2 regions of the Streptomyces boetiae genome follow, and region 1 is predicted to be linked to the other one. Evidence: predicted binding sites of a transcription regulator. Region 1 holds the regulator's gene; the other holds the start of a gene.

Region 1 (7,563 bases):
CGGCCAGGCGCGCAGGCCCAGCGCGGCCGGCTTCACCGCGGCCCAGACGTCGACGAAGGGGTGCCCGACGATCAGCACGTCCGGGTGGGAGACCTCCGCCGCGATCCGCGACTCCTTGGAGCCGGGCACCAGGTGGTCCACCAGCACGCCCAGCCGGGCGCGCGGCGAGGGCCCGAACTCCCGCACCACGGACGGCAGGTCGTCCACGCCCGCCAGGTACTCCACGACGACCCCCTCCACCCGCAGGTCGTCGCCCCACACCTTCTCGACCAGCTCCGCGTCGTGCCGCCCCTCCACATAGATGCGCCCGGCGCGCGCCACCCGCGCGCGGGCACCCGGCACGGCCACCGAGCCGGAGGCCGTGCGCGCCGGGCCCGCCGCGCCGCCGCCCCGGGCCGGGCGGACCAGGGTGACGGGCCTGCCCTCCAGCAGGAAGCCGCGCGGCCGGAGCGGGAACGCCCGGTGCTTGCCGAAGCGGTCCTCCAGCGTGACCACGGCCGCCTCGCAGCCCACCACCGCGCCGCAGAAGCCGGTGGCGACCTCCTCGACCACCAGGCCGGGCTCGGCGGGCACCTCGGGCACGGGCCGGGAGCGCTTCCACGGCGGCGTCAGGTCGGGGTCGTCGTACCGGCTGCGCATGCCGCCCATTCGATCACGGGCCGGGGCGCGGCGGTACGCCGAACCGGCCGGCCAGCTCCTCCCGCTGGGCGCGGACGAACGCGGCGCCCACCACCGCCCCGTGGCCCGGCACGTACCGGGCCTCGGGGCCGCCCAGCGCCAGCAGGGCGTCCAGCGCCGCGGGCCAGCGCTCCGGGCTCGCGTCCGGCCCGGCCTGCGGCTCCCCGGACTCCTCGACCAGGTCCCCGCAGAAGACCACCGGCGGCGTGCCCGGCACCAGCACCGCCAGGTCCAGCGCGGAGTGCGCGGGCCCCAGGTCCGCCAGAACGGCCGCGCGGCCCCCGCCGAGGTCCAGCACCGCGCGCGACCCGCGCCCCGGCGACGGCGCCCGCCACGGGCGTTCCCGAGCCGCCGCGAGATCCGCCGCCGCGGCGGCCGGGTGCAGGCCGTGCCGCGCCCCGTCCGCCGCCGGATCGGCCGCCCCCGGCGCGGCCAGGAACGCCGCGAGCCCCGCCGGCCCCCACGCCTCGGCCGCCGGGAACGCCCCCGCGCCCAGCAGGTGGTCGAAGTGCGGGTGCGTGACCACCAGCCGCGTCACGCCACCCGGCGGCAGGCCCGCCCCCCAGGCCCCGGCCGCCTCACGCGAGGGGCCCGCGTCCACCAGCAGCAGGCCGCCCGGGGAGGCCACGAGCCCCACCGTCTCGTCCCAGCCGGGCAGCCGCCGCCGGAACACCCCGGGCGCCACCGCCTCCCAGCCTTCGCCCGGAAGCCACCGCTCCCACCCCTCACGGGGCTCCCGCCCGGCCCCGCCCGCACCGCCCCGCCCGCGCCCCGCGCCCGTGTCCATGCCCGGACGTTAACGGACGGGTGCCGGCGGGCAGGTGCTGCGGGAGATGTCAGTCTGCCGCCGCTCGTTCCCTGGCCGTGCTACCCGGCCGTACACTGGAGCAGGGTCTGGCACTCCCCGAGCGCGAGTGCCAGGGCGGCAGCCAGCGGCGGACGGCCGGACGGGAGGTGCGACATGCTCAGTGAACGCAGGCTGGAGGTGTTGCGGGCCATCGTCCAGGACTACGTCGGCACGGAGGAGCCGGTGGGTTCCAAGGCGCTGACCGAGCGGCACAACCTCCAGGTCTCCCCGGCCACGGTCCGCAACGACATGGCCGCCCTGGAGGAGGAGGGGTACATCGCCCAGCCGCACACCAGCGCCGGCCGGGTCCCCACCGACAAGGGGTACCGCCTCTTCGTCGACAAGCTCGCGGACGTCAAGCCCCTGTCCGCCCCCGAGCGCCGCGCCATCCAGAACTTCCTGGGCGGGGCCGTGGACCTGGACGACGTGGTGGCCCGCACGGTCCGCCTCCTCGCCCAGCTCACCCGCCAGGTCGCCGTGGTGCAGTACCCCTCGCTCAGCCGTTCCACGGTGCGGCACGTCGAGCTGCTCGCGCTGGCCCCGGCCCGCCTGATGCTGGTCCTCATCACCGACACCGGGCGGGTCGAGCAGCGGCACGTGGACTGCCTCGCCCCGTTCGGGGAGACCTCGCTGGCCGAGCTGCGCGCCCGGCTGAACAGCCGCGTCGCGGGCGAGCGTTTCACCGAGGTGCCGCGGCTGGTCGCGGACCTGCCCGACTCCTTCGACGCCGAGGAGCGCGGCACGGTCTCCGCGGTTCTCTCCACCCTTCTGGAGACGCTGGTGGAGGAGACCGAGGAGCGGCTGATGATCGGCGGCACGGCCAACCTCACCCGCTTCGGGCAGGACTTCCCGCTCACCATCCGCCCCGTGCTGGAGGCGCTGGAGGAGCAGGTGGTGCTGCTGAAGCTGCTGGGGGAGGCGAAGGATTCCGGCATGACCGTGCGCATCGGGCACGAGAACAACCACGAAGGACTGACCTCCACGTCGGTCGTCTCTGTCGGTTACGGTTCAGGCGACGAAGCCGTCGCAAAGCTCGGCGTGGTCGGACCGACCCGCATGGACTACCCCGGAACGATGGGAGCGGTGCGCGCAGTGGCACGTTACGTCGGACAGATTCTCGCGGAGAACTAAGTGGCGGCCGACTACTACGCCATCCTTGGCGTGCGACGCGATGCCTCGCAGGAAGAGATCAAGAAGGCCTTCCGGCGGCTGGCGCGCGAGCTGCATCCGGACGTGAATCCGGACCCCAAGACCCAGGAGCGGTTCAAGGAGATCAACACCGCGTACGAGGTGCTCTCCGACCCGCAGAAGAAGCAGATGTACGACCTGGGCGGGGACCCGATGAGCGGCGCCGCCTCGGCGGGCGCGGGCGCGGGCTTCGGCGGCGCCGGCTTCGGGAACTTCTCGGACATCATGGACGCCTTCTTCGGCGCCGCGTCCCAGCGCGGCCCGAAGTCGCGCACCCGGCGCGGCCAGGACGCCATGATCCGGCTGGAGATCGACCTCAACGAGGCCGCCTTCGGCACCACCAAGGACATCCAGGTCGACACCGCCACCGTCTGCGGCACCTGCAACGGCGAGGGCGCCGCCCCCGGCACCTCCGCGCAGACCTGCGACATGTGCCGCGGGCGCGGCGAGGTCTCGCAGGTGACGCGGTCCTTCCTCGGCCAGGTCATGACCTCCCGGCCCTGCCCCCAGTGCCAGGGCTTCGGCACCGTGGTGCCCACTCCATGCCCCGAGTGCGCGGGCGACGGCCGGGTCCGCACCCGCCGCACGCTGACCGTGAAGATCCCGGCCGGTGTGGACAACGGCACCCGCATCCAGCTCGCGGGCGAGGGCGAGGTCGGCCCCGGCGGCGGCCCCGCCGGCGACCTGTACGTGGAGATCCGCGAGAAGCCGCACGCCGTCTTCCAGCGCCGCGGCGACGACCTGCACTGCACGGTGACCGTGCCCATGACCGCCGCCGCCCTGGGCACCAAGGTGCCGCTGGAGACGCTGGACGGCATGGAGGAGGTCGACATCCGGCCCGGCACCCAGTCCGGCCAGTCGATCCCGCTCCACGGCCGCGGCGTCTCGCACCTGCGCAGCAACGGCCGGGGCGACCTCGTGGTGCACGTGGAGGTCCAGACACCCTCCAAGCTCGACCCCGAGCAGGAGGAGCTGCTGCGGCGGCTGGCCAAGCTGCGCGGCGAGGAGCGGCCCATGGGGCAGTTCCAGCCCGGGCAGCAGGGCCTGTTCTCCCGGCTCAAGGACGCCTTCAACGGCCGCTAGGCCGCCGCCGGTTCAGCGAGGATCTTCCCGAGGTGAGCACCGCACCCGTCTTCCTCTCCGGCGCCCTCTCCGGCGCCGGCCCCGGCGCCCTGCTGCGCCTGGACGGCCCCGAGGGGCGGCACGCCGTCACCGTGCGCCGCCTGCGCCCCGGCGAGGAGATCGTCCTGACCGACGGCGCCGGCACCGCCGCGCGCGGCACCGTCGCGGCCGTCACGGGGAAGGACAGCCTGGACGTCGCGGTGGAGGAGGCCGTCGCCGAGCCCGCGCCCGACCCCTGGCTGACCGTCGTCCAGGCCCTGCCCAAGGGGGACCGCGGCGAGCTGGCCGTGGAGACCATGTCCGAGACCGGCGTGGACGCGATCGTGCCGTGGGCCGCGGCCCGCTGCGTCACCCAGTGGAAGGGCGAGCGCGGCGAGCGGGCCCTGGCCAAGTGGCGGGCGGCGGCGCGCGAGGCGGGGAAGCAGGCCCGGCGCGCGCGGTTCTGCGAGGTGGCCGAGCCAGTCGGCACCCGGGAGGCGGCGCGGGGCGTCGTCGCGGGAGCCGCGTTCGCCGCCGTGCTGCACGAGTCCGCGACCGAGCCCCTGGCCACCGCCCCGCTGCCGACAGGCGGCCGGATCGTGCTGATCGTCGGCCCCGAGGGCGGCGTCACCGACCAGGAGCTGGCCGCCTTCGCGGAGGCCGGCGCCCGCCCCTGCCGCCTGGGCCCCACCGTCCTGCGCACCTCCACCGCCGGCACGGCCGCCGCGGCCCTCCTGCTGGGCCGCACGGGCCGCTGGTCCTGAGCCGCCGAACGCCCCGGGCAGCGGACGCCCCCGACGGCGCGCGCCGTCGGGGGCGTTCCGCGAGAGGTGGCAGCGGTCAGGCCGTGTCCTCCCGCTCCTCGGGGTGGCGGCGCAGCAGGAACACGGCGGTGATCAGCCCGCCCCAGACCACGGTCATGGCCACGATCATCATCGCGACGGCGCTTGCGGACATCAGCGGCTCCTCTCGGGCTCGGCCGGGGACACCGGCTCCTCTGCCGGTACGGCGGTGGGCGTGCGGCGCCAGCGGACCAGCGAGAGCAGGATCCCCGCGAGCAGCGCGGCCCCGGCCACGCCCCAGCCCGCCCACAGCAGGAACGACGTCTCGTACCCGCCGTAGTTCTCCTCCAGCTCGTCCCGGAAGCCGCTGACCGTCATCCAGACCAGCATCAGCGGCGTGACCACGGCCAGGCACACCCGCCACCACCGGCCGAGCCGGACGGCCGAGGTCGCGTCGGCGTTCCTCTGGAGCGGGCCAAGCTGCCGGGTGACCCAGGCGACGGTGACGACCAGCGCCAGGGCGGCCAGCACGATGCCGTACTGGTTGATGAAGTGGTCGGAGACGTCCAGGAAGTGCAGGCCGCTGCCGTTGGAGAACAGCGTCAGGGACACCGTCGCCAGGGCCCCGCCCACGAGCAGGACGGCCTTGCGGCGGGCGAGCCCGAGGCGGTCCTCGACGGCCGCGATGACGACCTGCACGATGCTGATCAGCGAGGTGAACCCCGCGAAGACCAGCGAGGAGAAGAACAGCACCCCGAACAGGCCGCCCATGGGCATCTCGGAGATGATCTGCGGGAAGGCCATGAACGCCAGCCCCACGCCGCTGGAGGCCACCTCGGCCACCGGCACCCCGGCGCTGGTGGCCATGAATCCGAGGGTGGCGAAGACCGCGACGCCCGCCAGGATCTCGAAGGAGCTGTTGGCGAAGCCGGCCACCAGCGCGGAGCCGGTCAGGTCCGACTTCCGGCGCAGGTAGGAGGCGTAGGTGATCATGATGCCGAAGCCGACGGACAGCGAGAAGAAGATCTGCCCGTAGGCGGCGACCCACACGCTGCCCTCGCTCAGGGCGTCCCAGTCCGGACTAAACAGCGCGTCCAGGCCGAGGTCGGCCCCGTCCAGGGTGACGGCCCGGACCACCAGCACCAGGAAGAGCACCAGCAGCAGCGGGATGAAGATGATGTTCGCCTTCTCGATGCCCCGCCGCACGCCCAGGTAGAGGACCACCAGGGCCGCGATCCAGACCCCGATCAGCGGCCAGGCCACGCCGGGCACGAAGGTGCTCACGTCGCCCGGGTCGGCCGAGACCTGGAGGAAGTCGTTCAGCAGGAACGCCTCCGGGTCCTCCCCCCAGGACTGGTCGAAGGAGAAGCCGATGTACCGGACGGCCCAGGCCAGGATGGCCGCGTAGTAGGCCGCGATCACGAAGCAGATGGCCACCGTCCACCAGCCGATGGCCTCGGCGGGCCGCCGCAGCAGCCGGGTGGCGCCGGGCGGCGAGGAGCGGTACTTGCGGCCGATGGTGTATTCGAGGATCAGCAGCGGGATACCGGCCGTCAGCAGCGCGGCGAGGTACGGCAGGATGAACGCCCCGCCGCCGTTCTCATAGGTGACGGCCGGGAAACGCCAGATGTTGCCCAGGCCGATGGCCGATCCGACGGCGGCCATGATGAACCCGGTCCGGCTTCCCCACTGTTCTCTCTTCGGCTCTGTCGTCATAGGCGGAACGTCCTTGAGCTGTGTGCGGAGGGGTTGGCGAGCGACGCGGTATACGGGCGTAGATTGCTCCCGCATACGGGCGCGCCGCAGGTTACCAGCCCCCACCCGCTCTGGCACCGGGTGCGGCACGGGCCGCGTGAGGCGATAGCATCCGGCCCGTACGCCCGCGCGACGAGGAGGCCGGCCACCGATGGCGGGAGAACCGCAGCCCGACTGCCTGTTCTGCAAGATCGTGTCCGGAGATGTCCCGGCGACGATCGTCCGGGAGACGGAAACGACCGTCGCCTTCCGGGACATCAACCCGCAGGCCCCCAGCCACGTGCTGGTCATCCCCCGCGTCCACTACCCCGACGCCGCCGCCCTGGCCGCCGCCGAGCCGGCCGTCGCCGCCGACGTGCTGCGCGAGGCCGGTGAGGTCGCCCTGGAAGAGAGGCTGGACGGCACCGGCTACCGGGTGGTGTTCAACACCGGCTCGGGCGCGGGCCAGACCGTCTTCCACGCCCACGCCCACGTCCTCGGCGGCCGGGGCCTCGCCTGGCCGCCCGGCTGAGGGCCCCGGCCCGCGGGTGTCCGCGCGCGAGCTGATCGTCCTGGGCACGGCCAGCCAGGTGCCCACCCGCGACCGGAATCACAACGGCTACGTCCTGCGCTGGGACGCCGAGACCCTGATGTTCGACCCCGGCGAGGGCACCCAGCGGCAGATGCTGCGCGCCGGGGTCAGCGCCCACTCCCTGACCCGGATCTGCGTCACCCACTTCCACGGCGACCACTGTCTGGGCCTGCCCGGCGTCATCCAGCGCGTCAGCCTGGACCGGGTGCCGCACGCCGTGGCCGTCCACTACCCGGCCTCGGGGCAGGAGTTCTTCGAGCGGCTGCGCTACGCGACCGCCTACCGGGACGCCGCCCGGCTCGACCCCCGGCCGGTCGCCGCCGACGGGCCGGTGCCGGGCCCGCCGCCCGGCGCGTTCTCCCTCACCGCGCACCGCCTCTCGCACCCCGTGGACTCCTTCGGGTACCGGCTGGCCGAGCCCGCCGGGCGCCGGATGCTGCCCGAGCGGCTGGCCGCGCGCGGGATCGCCGGCCCGGACGTGGGCCGGCTGCTGCGCGAGGGCGAGCTGCGCGGCGTCCGCGTGGAGGAGGTGAGCGTCGAACGCCCGGGGCAGCGCTTCGCGTTCGTCATGGACACCCGGCTGTGCGACGGCGTCTACTCCCTGGCCGAGGGCTGCGACCTGCTGGTCATCGAGTCCACCT
Region 2 (7,563 bases), on a different contig from region 1:
TGATCTCGATGTCCAGCAGGCGGGGGACCAGCTCGGCGGCCATCTCGTTGCTGTTGTCGAGCTGGATGGTGCGCATGTCGGTCATGGAGATGCGGCCGCCGTCGTCGATGGTGTCGCGGATCAGGTCCTCGACGCGGCGGCTGCGGGTGCCGTAACTCCAGTCCTCGGTCAGGGCGTAGCCGTAGTCGGGGGAGGTGACGGCCTGGTTGGCGGTGACGATGTAGCCGCGCTCGGGGTTCAGCTCCCAGGGCAGGTCCTCCTGCGGGATGAACCCGGCCCAGTCGTAGGCGGAGTCCCAGCCGGGGCTGGGGTAGCGGCCGTCGCCCTGGTTGCGGACGGGGATCATGCCGGGGGCCTGGTAGCCGATGTTGCCGGAGGTGTCGGCGTAGATGAGGTTCTGGGAGGGGACGGCGAAATTGCGGGCCGCGGCCCGGAACTCCTCCCAGCCGCTCGCCGTGTTGAGCTGGAAGACGGCGTCCATGGTGCGGGAGGGGATGAGGGCGGTCCAGCTGAGGGAGACGGCGTAGCCCTCGCCGCGGTCGGGGGCGGAGGGGTCGACGGGGGCGCTGTCGCCGACCTCCGCGAACTCCTCCTCGCGGTCGGAGATGACGGGGCCGTTGTCGGTGGAGCGGACGGTGATCTCGCGGGGCTCGCCGCCGGCGACGTTGATCGTCTCGGTCCGGGTGGTGTACGGGACCTGCTCGCCGTCGCGCAGATAGTTGCCGTTGTCGAGCGTTTCCAGGCGGAGGTCGGTCACGTCGGCGCCGAGGTTGGTCAGGCCCCAGGCGATGGACTGGTTGTGGCCGATGACGACGCCGGGCATGCCCGAGAAGGTGAACCCGGAGACGTCGAAGGGGCACTGAGCGCTGACCTCGTTGCAGTGCAGGCCCATCTGGTACCAGATGCCGGGCAGCGAGGGCGACAGGTGCGGATCGTTGGCCAGCAGCGGCTCGCCGGTGGTGGTGTACTCCCCGGAGATCACCCAGGAGTTGGAGCCGATGCCGCTGCCGTTGGTGCCCAGGAGCGCCGGGATGTCGTCCAGCGTCTCGGAGACGGAGGCGAGCTGGGCGGCGGCGTTCTCCAGGGCCGCGCCCTCGGCGCCGCCGGGGTCCTCGGGCAGGCCGTCGCCCTGGCCGGGCGGGAGGGACTGGCCCGGGGGCAGCTCGGTGCCGCCGCCCCCGCCCGCGACGATCGGCGGGTTCCGGTCGTAGGGGTAGTCGGGGTAGAGCTGCTCGATCTCCTCGGGGCTGAGGCGCTCGGCGAGCAGCGAGCGGTCGATCTCGTCCTGCATGTTGCCGCGCAGGTCCCAGGCCATGGCCTTCAGCCAGGCCACCGAGTCGACCGGGGTCCACTCCTCGGGGGAATAGTCGTTGAGGAAGCCGAGGGCTGCGTACTCGACCGACAGCTCGGCGCCGTCGCGCTCGGCGAGGTAGGCGTTGACCCCGGCCGCGTAGGACTGGAGGTAGGCGCGGGTGGTGTCGGACAGCAGTTCGTCGTACTCCCGCTGGGCCACGTCGTGCCAGCCGAGGGTCCGCAGGAAGGTGTCGGTCTCCACCTGGTCCTCGCCGAACATCTCCGAGAGCCGCCCGGCCGTCATGTGGCGGCGCACGTCCATCTCCCAGAAGCGGTCCTGGGCGTGGACGTAGCCCTGGGCGCGGAAGAGGTCCTCGGCGGTGTCCGCGTACAGCTGCGGGATGCCGTTGTCGTCGCGGATCACGGTGACGGGGGCGGACAGTCCGTCGATGGCGATCTCGCCCGAGACCTGCGGAAACGAAGCCCGGACGGTACTGATGCTCCAGTACGCGCCGTAGCCGAGGCCGGCCACGAGCAGCAGAACGAGCGCGATCACGATCAGACGACCGCGTCGCCTGGGCTTCTTGGCGGGCATGTCTGTCCTTCAAGGGCAGCTGAGCGGATGAAGGCAACCATAGACATACGGCCGGGGAGGTGAGCCTACGGGGAGTCACCCCGCAGGGCCGTAGCGTTCATATGATGGTAAATTCACCGCAAACGGCGTGAATTGGCGCCCGGATAATAGCTGTAGACGGCAACCGCCGTACGCCGGCCGCAGACCCGCTGGAAGGGAGCGCACCTGACTGTCGACCGCCTCAACGAGCTGATGCTCGCGGGCGCCCTGGTCCTCCTCGTCGCGGTCGCCGCGGTCCGGCTGACCTCGCGCAGCGGGCTGCCCTCGCTGCTGCTCTACCTCGGCATCGGCATGCTGCTGGGCCGGGACGGGCTGGGCGTGGAGTTCAGCGACGTCGAGCTGACCCAGGTCCTCGGCTATGCCGCGCTCGTGGTCATCCTCGCCGAGGGCGGGCTCGGCACGCGCTGGCGGGACATCAGGCCCGCCGTCCCCGAGGCCGCCGTCCTCGCGACGCTCGGGGTCGCCGTCAGCGTCGGCGTCACGGCCGCCGCGGCCCACTACCTCGTAGGCCTGGGCTGGCAGGCCGCGCTGCTGATGGGCACGGTCGTCTCCTCCACCGACGCCGCGGCCGTCTTCTCCGTGCTGCGCCGCATCCCGCTGCCGCGCCGCGTCACCGGAACGCTGGAGGCGGAGTCCGGCTTCAACGACGCGCCCGTCGTCATCCTCGTCGTCGCCCTCTCCGAGGCCCACATCTCGCCCGGCGAGTGGTACCTGTTGGCCGGGCAGATGGCGCTGGAGCTGGCCGTCGGCCTGGCCATGGGGCTGCTCGTCGGGCGCCTGGGCGTGCTGGGCCTGCGCGGCGTCGCCCTGCCCGCCTCCGGCCTGTACCCCATCGCGGTCCTGGCCCTGACCGTCGTCGCCTACGCCGGGGCCGCGCTGCTGCACGGCAGCGGCTTCCTCGCCGTCTACATCGCCGGCCTGGTGCTGGGCAATGCCGGGCTGCCGCACCGGCCCGCCACCCGCGGCTTCGCGGACGCCGTCGCGTGGGTGGCGCAGATCGGGCTCTTCGTCCTGCTCGGGCTGCTCGTCGACCCGGACGTGCTGCTGGACAACCTCGGCCCCGCCCTGGCGGTCGGCGCCGCCCTGACCCTGGTGGCCAGGCCGCTGGCCGTCGTGCTGTCGCTGCTGCCGTTCCGCAGGCCGTGGCGGGAGCAGGCCCTGCTGTCCTGGGCCGGGCTGCGCGGGGCGGTGCCCATCGTGCTGGCGATCATCCCCGTGGTGGCCGGGGTTGAGGACAGCGACCGGATCTTCAGCATCGTCTTCATGCTCGTCGTCGTCTTCACCCTCGCCCAGGGGCCTACGCTGCCCTGGCTGGCGCGGCGGCTGCGCCTGGGCGACGGCGAGAAGGCCGTGGACGTGGACATCGAGTCCGCGCCGCTGGAGCGGCTGGGCGGCCACCTGCTGTCCGTCGCCATCCCCGCCGCCTCCCGGATGCACGGCGTGGAGGTCCGCGAGCTGCGCCTGCCCGCGCAGGCGGCTGTGACCCTCGTGGTGCGCGAGGGCACCAGCTTCGTGCCCGGACCCGCGACCATGCTGCGCCGCGGGGACGAACTGCTCGTCGTGGCCACCGACGCCGTCCGCGACGCGGTGGAACGCCGGCTCATCGCGGTCGGGCGGGGCGGCAAGCTGGCCGGGTGGCTGGGCGCCGGGGGCAGCACCGGGCTGCGCCGGCCCGGCCAGTGAGCCCGCCCCCGCGGCCCGGTGTGAGGCAGCGGGCGGGGCGGAGCAGTGGACTTCGGGGGCCGGAATGTTGCACGATGGACCGTCGTTAGCACTCCACGACCGGGAGTGCCAGCCCAGGAGGATGACGTGCCGACGTATCAGTATCAGTGCACCGAGTGCCACGAGGGCCTGGAAGTGGTGCAGAAGTTCTCGGACGACGCCCTGACCGTCTGCCCCAACTGCCAGGGCCGCCTGAAGAAGGTGTTCTCGGCGGTCGGCATCGTCTTCAAGGGCTCCGGCTTCTACCGCAACGACAGCCGCAGCGCCTCCTCCTCCAGCAGCCCGGCCTCGGGCTCCAAGGCGAGCGAGAAGAAGTCTTCCGAGGGCTCGTCCTCCTCCACCTCCTCGTCGTCGTCCACGGAGTCCTCCTCGTCTTCGTCGTCCTCGCCGTCTCCCTCGTCCTCCTCGTCCAAGGCGAGCACGGGCACCGCCGCCTCGGCCGCATGACCGAGGCCGCCGAGGGGCGGCGGGCCGAGATCGGCGTCATCGGCGGCTCGGGGTTCTACTCCTTCCTGTCCGACGTCACCGAGGTCACCGTCGAGACGCCCTACGGCCCGCCCAGCGACGCGCTGTTCCTCGGCGAGGTCGCCGGGCGGCAGGTGGCGTTCCTGCCCCGGCACGGCCGCGGCCACCACCTGCCGCCGCACCGCATCAACTACCGCGCCAACCTCTGGGCCCTGCGCTCCCTCGGCGTCCGCCAGGTGCTCGGGCCCTGCGCCGTGGGCGGCCTGCGCCCCGAGTACGGGCCGGGGACGCTCCTGGTGCCCGACCAGCTCGTGGACCGCACCAAGGGCCGCCCGCAGTCCTACTACGACGGCGTGCGGCGCCCCGACGGCGAGCAGCCGAACGTGGTGCACGTCACCTTCGCCGACCCCTACTGCCCCGCCGGGCGCCGCGCCGCGCTCTCGGCCGCCCGCGAGCACGGCTGGGAGGCCGTGGACGGCGGCACCATGTGCGTCATCGAGGGGCCGCGCTTCTCCACCCGCGCCGAGTCCCGCTGGCACGCCGCCCAGGGCTGGGCGGTCGTCGGCATGACCGGTCACCCCGAGGCGATCCTCGCCCGCGAGCTGGAGCTGTGCTACACCACCCTCTCCCTCGTGACCGATCTCGACGCCGGCGCCGAGGTCGGCGAGGGCGTCTCGCACATCGAGGTGCTGGAAGTCTTCGGACAGAACATCGGCCGCCTCCGTGAGGTCCTCTTCGACGTGGTGGGGCGCCTGCCGGTGGACCGCGACTGCCTGTGCGCGTCGGCCCTGGCCGGTCAGAACCCCGGCATCGTCCTGCCCTGACCCCGGCCGCCTCGCACCTCCCCGGCGCGGCCTCACCCCATCGAGCGGCGGAGTTATCCACAGGCGGTGGGTTGTCCACAGGCTCCAGCGGGATGCGGCGGAAGCGGGCACGGTGGTGCGCATGCATCGCATCTCCCTCCCCGGCCCCGCCGTCCCCTCGCGGCCCGGCTGGGCCGCCGCCCCCGCCCCGGGCCTGCCCCGCCCGGGCGACTTCCCCGGCCCGCCCGGTCCCTACGGCCCGGCCGTGCCGGCGTTCGCCCCCGTCCGCCCGCGCGGCGGGCGGCACCGGCTGCGGCGGATCCTGCGCAGGCGCAGAGGCCCGCTGGCCGCCCTCGCGCTCGCCGCCGCGGCCCTGGCCCTGGCCCTTCCGCCCGGACTCCCGCGCGGCGGCCCCGGGCCCGGGGGCGCGGAGGCGGCGGCAGCCGCCCGGGAGGGTCCGGCGCCCCGGACCGCCGGCGCCTCCCGGGCGGCCGAGCTGGTCGCCGCGCCCGTGCGGATCGCCGACGCGGGCGCCGCCCGCCTGCTGCGGCCGGGAGACCGGGTGGATGTGCTGGCCGCCGCCCGCGAGGGCGACGGGCGCACGCCCCCGGAGGCCCGGGTGGTCGCCCGCCGCGCCCGGGTTGCCGAGGTGCCCGCCGGCGCCGGGGCGCCCGGCCCGGACGGCAGCCTTCCGGATGTGGACGGCGGGGCGCTGGTGGTCCTGACCGTCCCGCCCCAGGCCGCCGCGAGGCTGGCCGGCGCCGCGGCCGTGGCCGAATTGGCGGTGGTCCGGTGGTGATTTCGTGGCGGCGCACGCTGCCTCCCCCGCTGCTTCCGCCGATCCCGCGCGCGGGAGTTCTACAGGTCACGCGAAAGGATTCACCCGATTGGACAGCCCCGCCCTCCCTGCGTCAGCGTGTCCCGCGCACACGGAGCAGAACGGCAGAGGCAAGCGAAAGGCACAGTGGTGGGCGAGGGCAGAACAGCGAGCGAGACGAGCGAGGAGAAGGGCGGAGTCCTGACCGGGGCCCGGCAGACGCTGGCCGGTTTCCGCGAGTTCCTCATGCGGGGGAACGTCGTGGAGCTGGCGGTCGCGGTGGTCATCGGCGCCGCCTTCACCAGCATCGTCAACTCGGTCGTCGAGGGCGTCATCAACCCCCTGGTCGGAGCCTTCGGCACGCAGGACCTGGGGGCCTACCAGTCCTGCCTGCGCGGCCCGTGCGAGGTGAACGAGGCGGGCCAGGTCGTCCAGGGCATCCCGATCCGCTGGGGTCTGGTGCTCTCCGCCTCGCTGACCTTCCTGATCACCGCCGGCGTCGTCTACTTCCTGATGATCCTGCCGATGACCCGGTACCTGGAGCGCCGCGGCGCGAAGGCGCCGGAGCAGCCCCCGGCCATGACCGAGGTGGACCTCCTGACCGAGATCCGGGACGAGCTGATCGCCCAGCGGGCCGCCAGGTCCGGCGCGGTCACGGTCGGCGCCCAGCGTTCCGGGGAGGACGGGCCCGCGCCCTCGCGGGACTCCTCGGGCCCTGGCGCCGAAGAGGGCTCCGACTAGCCGCTGCGCGGCCCGGCGCGCCCCCCCGCGCGGCGCCGGGCCGCACAGCACGGGAGCGCGAGACACCGAGTGGTGCCGCGAGGGACCCCTCGGCGGCCGGCTCAGAGGTGGTGCGGCGGCCGTTCCCGCAGGAAGCGCTCCAGGTCGCCCTCCCCGGCCTCCGGCGCGGGGCCCTCGCCCCAGCCGCGGTCGGTGTCGTCGGGCGCCCGGTCCGCCAGCGGGTCGTCGAAGTCGAGCAGGCTCCGCCGCGCGTGCGCGTCGGGTCCGGCGGGCGAGGCATCGGTCATGACGCCAGGGTACGGGCGCGGCGCGGCGCCGCCCTCCTCCGGCTCCTCCTCGTGCCACCACCGGTCGCGCCCCGGCACCCAGGGCACCGGCTGGGCGAGCTGCGGCACGACCAGGACGGCCCGCACCCCGGGCAGGGCGGCCAGCGCCCGGTCCAGGTTCACCTTCACGCGATACACCTGCCCGTCGATCCGGCAGGCGTCGGCACAGATCACCACCCGCGCGCCCGAGGCCGCGATCCGCTCCCGAACGAAGCGGACGTGGTTGCCCACCGGCAGCGTCAGCCGCTGGGTGCCCAGCCGGATGCAGGCCAGCGTCGCGACCACGGACTCCAGGCCCATCGGCAGCAGCACCGGCACCGGGTCGTCGTGACCCACGCCGAGCCGGGCCAGCACCCCGGCCGCGCGGTCGCCCCGCCGCAGCAGCTCCACATGGCTGAGCACATCGGCCGGCCCGTGCCCGGCCGGCCCCCCTTGATTACCGGACATGACGAGCAGCCTTGCCGCCGGCGATTGACGACGGATAAACGTCCGCTGTATTCGGCTGCCCTGGCGCGGGGCCCGTGATACCCGTGGGGACATGGACGAGAACATACTCCCGGTTTCCGGGCCCCTGGACGCGCTCACCGACGTGGCCGGTCTGCGCGTGGGGCACGCGCAGCGGGTCGGCGAGGGCCGGCTGACCGGCGTCACCGTGGTGCTCTCGCCCCCGGGCGGCACGCTCGCGGCCGTCGAGGTCCGCGGGGGCGGCCCCGGCACCCGGGAGACGGACGTGCTGGACGCGCGCAACCTGGTGCGCCGCGT

What was found. Region 1 encodes HrcA, which represses chaperone genes, less so after heat shock. Its sites were predicted from a motif close to TTNGCACTCNGNNNNNCNGAGTGCNAA; they were not measured.
Region 2: RM780_RS20515 (FmdB family zinc ribbon protein) is a predicted target of HrcA. The motif match lies at 3,696-3,722, and genes of this name have one in related genera.

What each region holds. Positions count from the first base shown of each region.
Region 1 is NZ_JAVREN010000012.1:15,665-23,227, reverse strand. Features, by position in the region: gene RM780_RS10910 (DUF3097 domain-containing protein) at 1-639, opposite strand, end outside; gene RM780_RS10905 (MBL fold metallo-hydrolase) at 653-1,465, opposite strand; gene hrcA (heat-inducible transcriptional repressor HrcA) at 1,640-2,656, shown strand; gene dnaJ (molecular chaperone DnaJ) at 2,657-3,796, shown strand; gene RM780_RS10890 (16S rRNA (uracil(1498)-N(3))-methyltransferase) at 3,829-4,578, shown strand; gene RM780_RS10885 (methionine/alanine import family NSS transporter small subunit) at 4,655-4,771, opposite strand; gene RM780_RS10880 (sodium-dependent transporter) at 4,771-6,312, opposite strand; gene RM780_RS10875 (histidine triad nucleotide-binding protein) at 6,503-6,862, shown strand; gene RM780_RS10870 (ribonuclease Z) at 6,879-7,563, shown strand, end outside.
Region 2 is NZ_JAVREN010000035.1:6,510-14,072, forward strand. Features, by position in the region: gene RM780_RS20505 (penicillin acylase family protein) at 1-1,888, opposite strand, end outside; gene RM780_RS20510 (potassium/proton antiporter) at 2,120-3,610, shown strand; gene RM780_RS20515 (FmdB family zinc ribbon protein) at 3,737-4,096, shown strand; gene RM780_RS20520 (S-methyl-5'-thioadenosine phosphorylase) at 4,093-4,938, shown strand; gene RM780_RS20525 (RcpC/CpaB family pilus assembly protein) at 5,060-5,716, shown strand; gene RM780_RS20530 (large conductance mechanosensitive channel protein MscL) at 5,981-6,475, shown strand; gene RM780_RS20535 (AMP-binding protein) at 6,577-7,248, opposite strand; gene RM780_RS20540 (P1 family peptidase) at 7,340-7,563, shown strand, end outside.